3 regions of the Streptomyces sp. NPDC049954 genome follow, and region 3 is predicted to be linked to each of the others. Evidence: riboswitches for the same ligand, from Rfam matches in the RefSeq annotation. Region 3 holds a riboswitch; each other region holds the start of a gene.
What was found. A riboswitch is a leader RNA that binds a small molecule or an ion and turns the genes downstream of it on or off. The one in region 3 is predicted to bind cobalamin.
Positions count from the first base shown of each region.

Region 1: linked by a shared signal. The riboswitch ahead of AB0J21_RS12235 (cobalamin biosynthesis protein) and the one ahead of AB0J21_RS22055 (acyl-CoA thioesterase) in region 3 are both predicted to bind cobalamin.
Region 2: linked by a shared signal. The riboswitch ahead of AB0J21_RS26110 (ribonucleoside-diphosphate reductase subunit alpha) and the one ahead of AB0J21_RS22055 (acyl-CoA thioesterase) in region 3 are both predicted to bind cobalamin.

Region 1 covers NZ_JBFALS010000005.1:52,374-54,626, forward strand. The annotation lists gene AB0J21_RS12225 (inorganic phosphate transporter) at 1-426, shown strand, start outside; gene AB0J21_RS12230 (hypothetical protein) at 464-736, shown strand; cobalamin riboswitch at 929-1,073, shown strand; gene AB0J21_RS12235 (cobalamin biosynthesis protein) at 1,188-2,141, shown strand; gene AB0J21_RS12240 (cobyric acid synthase) at 2,138-2,253, shown strand, end outside.
Region 2 covers NZ_JBFALS010000012.1:185,013-187,265, reverse strand. The annotation lists gene AB0J21_RS26110 (ribonucleoside-diphosphate reductase subunit alpha) at 1-1,236, opposite strand, end outside; cobalamin riboswitch at 1,371-1,504, opposite strand; gene mctP (monocarboxylate uptake permease MctP) at 1,849-2,253, opposite strand, start outside.
Region 3 covers NZ_JBFALS010000009.1:156,696-158,948, forward strand. The annotation lists gene AB0J21_RS22050 (NAD(P)/FAD-dependent oxidoreductase) at 1-256, shown strand, start outside; gene AB0J21_RS22055 (acyl-CoA thioesterase) at 340-771, opposite strand; cobalamin riboswitch at 949-1,118, opposite strand; gene AB0J21_RS22060 (2'-5' RNA ligase family protein) at 1,372-1,929, shown strand; gene AB0J21_RS22065 (NAD(P)H-binding protein) at 1,958-2,253, opposite strand, start outside.

The DNA of each region.
Region 1 (2,253 bases), on a different contig from region 3:
CTCGGCCGCAAGGGCGGCGTGGTCCGCTGGTCGACCGCGAGCCGGATGGCCGTCGCCTGGGTGCTGACCCTGCCGGCCGCCGCCGTCGTCGGCGCGGGCGCGGAGTTCCTGACCCGCCAGGGCGCCTGGGGGGTCGCGCTGACCGCGGCCCTGCTGATCGCGGCCGGCGGCTACATCTGGATGCTGTCGCGCCGCAAGCCGGTCAGCCACCACGACGTGGGCGCGGGAACCCCCGCTGCCGCCGCCGGGACCTCCGGGGTGGTCACCCAGGCCGTGGCCGCCGTGACCCCGCCGCCGGCCGGCGCCCTGAGCGTCCCGGTGCAGCCGACGGCGGCCGGGGCCCCCGACACCCTGACCGCGACCATCGACGCCCCCGTCCCGCTCGCCGACCGCCCCACCGAGCGCGCCGGATCGGGCGCGGCCTGAGCCCGCTTCGGCGGACCGGCCAGAAAGGACCTCGCACATGAACATCGACTGGGCCGCGCTCGGTTCCGTCTTCGGCGTGAGCCTCGGGATCACCGTGGCGCTGGTGGGCGCGTTCGCGCTCGGCATCGCGGGCCTCTCGCGCGCCTCGCAGACCAGGCGCGCGACGGCCACCGGCACGGCTCCCGCCGCGGCGGCGCCCGCGGGCGGGACGGGCGGTGGCGCGCCGGCTCTCCTGCGCACCGGTGCCTTCGCGTGCTTCGCGCTGTGCCTGGCGGCCGTCGCGTACGGGATCTACGTCATCGTCGCCTGAGCCAGGCACGAGCCCTCGGCGCGGAGGGCGAGGGAGGGGCGGGCGGCCGTGCGGGCCGTCCGCCCCTCCGGCGTCCGCGGTCCCGGCGCCGCACCCCGTCGCCGCACCCCGGCGCCGTTTCGCTGCGGCGCAGGTCGGAGGCGGTGTGGGTCTCGGCACATGTCCGATTTTGACGTCAAGTGACAGTTGACGGGTGTTCTCCGGGCGTGGTGGACTGCCGGGGCCCCTTCGGCAGCAGCAGAGGAAGCCCGGTGCGAATCCGGCGCGGTCCCGCCACTGTGAGCGCAGAGCACGTCTCTTCGTGAGTCAGGAACTCTCGCTGCCGGACTCCTTCGAACCAGGGCGCGGACCCTGAGTGAGGACACCCGCATGTTCGGCAGCCGCCGTCCCGCTCCGCCCGGAGCCTTCCGTCTCCCGTCCACCGCACGAGGTGTGACGGCGGACTGACGCCATGCGTGCCGAACGTGTTCTCACGGCCGGCGCCACCGCCGGTCTGCTCGGCGACCTGCTCCTCGGTGATCCCCGGCGCGGCCATCCGGTCGCGCTGTTCGGGCGTGCGGCCTCGGCCGCGGAGCGGGTCCTGTGGCGCGACCACCGGGGCGCCGGAGCCGTCCACACCGCGCTGTGCGCCGGAGGTGCGACCGCCCTCGGGGCGCTCGCCGCGCGCTCCGTACGCCACTGTCCCGCCGTCTCCTTCGCCCTGACCGCCGCCGCGACCTGGGCCGTCGTGGGCGGCACCTCGCTGGGCCGGGAGGCCCGCGCGATCGGTGCCGCTCTCGCGGCCGGCGAGGTGGAGAGGGCGCGGGCGCGCCTGCCGCACCTGTGCGGACGCGATCCGCGGTCCCTCGACGCGGACGGGATCGCGCGCGCCGTCGTGGAGTCCGTCGCCGAGAACACCTCCGACGCCGTGGTCGGCGCCCTGGTGTGGGGCGCGGCGGCCGGGGTGCCGGGGCTGCTGGGTTTCCGCGCGGTCAACACGCTGGACGCGATGGTGGGTCACCGCTCCCCGCGCCACCGCCGTTTCGGCTGGTCGGCGGCGCGTCTTGACGATGTCGTCGGCTGGCCGGGGGCGCGGCTGACGGCGGGCCTCGCGGCCTTGTCGGGCGGCCGGCCGCGCGCCGCGCTCACCGCCGTACGCGAGGACGCGCACCGCCACCCGAGCCCCAACGCGGGCCCGGTGGAGGCCGCGTTCGCGGGGGCGCTCGGCGTGCGGCTGGGCGGGACCCTCGCGTACGGCGGGCGGGTCGAGCACCGGCCGGTGCTGAACGGGAGGGGGCGGCCGGTCGCGGTCGCCGACATCGAGCGCGCCGTACGGCTGTCGCGGCGGGTCACCTGGCTGTCCCTGGCGGCCTGCGCCGCGGCGCGTACCGGCTGGGCGGCGCTGCGGCGCGGGAGGTCACTGTGAGGGGCGGCGGGCTGCTGGTCGCGGGGACCACCTCGGACGCGGGCAAGAGCGTCGTGACCGCCGGGATCTGCCGGTGGCTGGTACGTCAGGGCGTGCGGGTCGCGCCGTTCAA
Region 2 (2,253 bases), on a different contig from region 3:
GTCCTTGAAGGTGATCCAGCCCTGGCCGGTCTGCGCGAGGGTGCGCATCATGCGCCCGTACAGTTCGCGGGCCGGCAGCGTCCTGCGCGCCAGACCGGCCGCCTCCGCCCCGCGGTACGCGGTCTCGAACTCCTCGCCCCACAGGTCCGTCAGCTCGGGGACGTCGGCCGGGGAGAACAGCGACCACTCGGCGTCCTCGGCGACCCGGCGCATGAACTCGTCCGGGATCCAGTGCGCGAGGTTGAGGTGGTGGGTGCGGCGCTGGTCCTCACCCGTGTTGTCGCGCAGCTCCAGGAACTCCTCGATGTCGGAGTGCCAGGTCTCCAGGTAGACCGCGGCGGCGCCCTTGCGCCGGCCGCCCTGGTTGACCGCCGCGACCGAGGAGTCCAGCGTCTTCAGGAACGGCACGATGCCGTTCGAGTGCCCGTTGGTGCCCCGGATCAGCGAACCGCGGCTGCGGATACGGGAGTACGCGATGCCGATGCCGCCCGCGTGCTTGGACAGCCGGGCCACCTGGAGGTAGCGCTCGTAGATCGAGTCCAGCTCGTCCTTCGGCGAGTCCAGCAGGTAGCACGAGGACATCTGCGGGTGCTGCGTACCGGAGTTGAAGAGCGTGGGGGAGGAGGGCAGGTAGTCGAGGCGGCTCATCAGGCGGTACAGCGAGGCCACCTCGTCCACGGCCGCCGCCGACTCGTCCGCCGCCAGGCCCGAGGCCACTCGCAGCATGAAGAACTGCGGGGTCTCGATCACCTTGCGGGTCAGGGGGTGGCGCAGCAGGTAGCGGCTGTAGAGGGTGCGCAGCCCGAAGTAGCCGAAGCGGTCGTCGCCCTCCAGGTCGATCAGCGCGTTCAGCCGCTCGGCGTGCAGCTCGGTGAACCGCGCCGTGCTGTCACCGATCAGGCCCTCGCGGTGGCCGACGGCGACCGACTCGGCGTAGGTGTACGAGCCCTGGCTCCGGGCCTCCTCGGTGATGCCGAGGGTCAGCAGCCGGGCGGCGAGCCGCGAGTAGGCGGGGTCCTCCGAGATGAGACCGGCGGCGGCCTCGGTCGCCAGTTCGCGCAGCTCCGCCTCGTCGGCGTGGGCGCTGCGGCCGCGCAGGGCGGCGGCGGCGACCCGGCCGGGGTCGGTGTCGGGGAGATCGGCGGTGAGATTCGTCAGGGTCCGCAACAAGGCGGTTCCCGGAAGATCCTGCTCGGCCGTGACCGCTGAAGCGGGATCTGCTGGCGCGATGGTCACTGTGTGGCTCTCCCTCGCTCGGCTGTGGACCGGCGGGGGGCAGCGGGGAGCGGCGCACGGGCCCGGGCAGGGCGGGGCGACACATCCACCGGCCCACTCCGCGAGGCCCGGACGTCTGGGCGCCAGGGCCGGTCGGCCCTTGGCGCGCTGTCGGCAGGTCCTCGGACTCGGGCGTGCAAAAGGCGCACCACACACCGTTGCGGGACAGTTCCGGATTCGCACCGGATTTCCCTGCGGCGACAGCGAGACTGAGCATACATGTGGGGTGGGTGGGCTGAGAGAGACCCCAGATGTTGTGTCGGGAGGCGTGAAGGTCACGTACCGGCCAAGCGTTGTGGAGTGCCGACAAGGGGGCGTTCCCCGGCCCGCGCAGCGGCCCGACCCGAGGTGCCCGCGCGGTGTGCGGGCTCCACAAGCGGCCCCCGCCGGGGCCCCCGAAAACTGATTCCGCCGGGACGGCCCGTCCCGGCCCGGCGGCCTGAGCGAACGCCGGACGGGCCCGGAGGAGGAACCGTTCGCTCCTCTTCCGGGCCCGTCCGGCCGGGGGTCGGTGACCTGTCGCGGTTCGTTGCGCCGGGACCGGTGACCTGTTCCGGTTCGTTGCGCCGGGGGTCAGTGGCCGGCCGGCGCTCCCGCCGTCGCGGGCGGCAGTTCCTCCTGCACGCCCGGGTCGCCCGCGTCCACGACGTAGTCCGAGGGAACCGTCTCGTCGATGCCGTCCGGGGCCTTCAGGGCCCGCAGGACGACCGTGAGGACCAGCGTGACGACCAGGTTCAGCACGATGGCCGTCACGCCGATGTAGCCGATCTGGCCGAGCCCGGGAATCTCCTTCGAGGAGCCCCCGAAGTGGTCCTGGGTGGGGCTGGCCACGGTCCAGGCCGCCCACGTCCCGTACGCCATGCCGACCGCCCAGCCCGCGAGCAGCGCCCAGCGGTGGAACCAGCGGGTGAACAGGCCGCCCACGAGCGCGGGCAGGGTCTGGAGGATCCAGATGCCGCCCAGCAGCTGGAAGTTGAT
Region 3 (2,253 bases):
GCTCGGCGTCAACCTGCGCGGACTGCCCGCCGAGGCGGTGGCCAGGGGCTACCACTGGTCGGCGCTGCGCACCGGCCCCGCCAAGACCCGTGTCATGACGAACTGGTTGCTCAACGCGGTGGCGGGGGACGACTTCGTCCGCACCGGCTTCCTGTCGGAGAAGTCCGGGACCCTGCGCGAGTTCGAGCACACCGACGTCTACCTGACTCCGGAGCAGATCCGCGAGCACACCGCCTCCCTGCACGGCGTGCACTGAGCGCGCTCCCAGCCCGGGACGGCAATGGGGGGCGGGGCGGGCGGGTCCAACCGCCCGCCCCGCCCCTTCGTGGGCTCAGCCGCTCAGACCAGCGCGGGAATGGACCGCGGCCGGCCTTCGGCGTCGATCGCGACGAAGGTGAGCCGCGCCGTCGCGACCTCCGTCACCGGGCCGGAGAAGTTCCACCGCTCGGCCGTCACCCGCACCGCCACGTCCATCGAGGTCCGCCCCGCGCGCTCCAGCGTCGCCTCGGCGCTCAGCAGGTCGCCCGCGCGCACCGGCGCGAGAAAGGTCATCCGGTTCACGGACGCGGTCACCGCCGGGCCCTCCGCATGCCGGCCGGCCGAGGCCGCCGCCGTGTCGTCGATCAGCTTCATCACGACACCTCCGTGGATGGTCCCGTACAGGTTGGTGTCGTGTTCGCTCATGATGTGCTTGAGCATCACCTGGGACTCAGCAGGGGTCTTGCTGTCCCGGACGGCGGCCGGGGGGTTTCCGGCGGACTGCACAGTCACGTCAACTCTCCTTCGCGAGCGGCGTTCTCGGACCCGGCGCCGCGGACGGGAGGACTTGAGGGGCGACGGCCCGCGCCAGGACGGACCCGGCCGCACGGAAACGGCTCGCACCCCGCGGCCGCCCTCGCGCGCACACCGGGATCACCGCGGGCGCCCACGGCGCCCACGGGCAGCGGCAGGTCTTCGGACTCGCGAGCACACACGCCGTACGCCCTTGTACGAAACGGGGCGGGCGGGCACCTACTGGCCGTCGCTTCCCGGGCCCGGCCGGGGCCCAGTGCGGGGGACGGCGGTCGTTCTCGCTCACCGCTGCGGGGCAGTCCCGGACTCCCACCGGGTTCCCTCTTGCGACGCGCCCCGTCCCTGAAGGTCAGGGGGCGAACCAACTGCTCGCCCAGCCTAACCCGCGTCACCCGTTTGATCGATCATCCGTGGCCCCGGTGCACGTGAACTCGGCAACACCGATCGCCGGCCGGCCCCCCTGCGACCAGCGGCGGAACCATTCGCTCACGCTCAGCGAGCGCGAGACCGCGGCCGCCGGCCGGGCCGTCCGGGGGTGCCCGCGGGCACCAGGTGCCGTGCGTGCGAGCATGGCGCGCTGTGCGTACGAGACAGCAGCCGGGCCCGCCGGCCGAGGCGGACGGGGAGGACTGGGGCGACCGGCCGGGGGACACCGCCCTGACCCTGCGCATACCGCGCGCCGATCCCCTGGTGACGGCCGGCTTCCCCGCTCACGTCACCCTCCTGTACCCCTTCGTCCACGAGAGCCGGCTCGGCCCCTGGGCCCGGCGCGCACTCGCCCGCCTGTGCCGCGCGCACCCCGCCTTCGACCTCGGCTTCGCACGGTTCGGACGCTACCCGGGGGTGCTCTACCTGGAGCCCGAACCGCACGACCCGGTGCTCGCCCTGCGCGCGGCGCTCAGGGAACGCTGGCCCGAGGCGGTGCCCTACCGGGGGATCTTCGGGCCCCAGGGGCTGCCTCCCCACCTCACCCTCGCCAACCACGAAGGTCCCGAGACGTACATGTCGGCGTACGACGCGCTGGAGCGGCGCTACGCGGGAGAGCTGCCGTTCCACACCCGCGTGAGCGCGGTCCACCTCATCGTGCGGCGCGAGGGGGCCTGGCAGGACGCGGACGTGCTGCCGCTGGGACCGTAAGGCGCGGGCGCGGCCCGGCGCCGTCCGCTCACGGGTAGAGGTCGCGCCGGTAGGTCGCCGGATCCTCCAGCGCGTCCAGCAGCAGGGCCGCGAGGTCCGCGTACGTCGTGCGCGGGGCGGGGGAGCGGTGCGGGGAGAAAGGGGTACGGCGGTGGCCGTGCGCGGGTCCCTCGATGAGGATGACCGGCCGCACGATCGTCCACTGAAGACCGCTCGCCGCGATGACGGCGTCCTGGTCCTCCCGCTGCCGGATCACGGGCCGCGCCGTCGCCCGGTACAGCGCGGACACCGTGCGGTTCAGCGGCCCCGCCGTGTGCGGTCCGT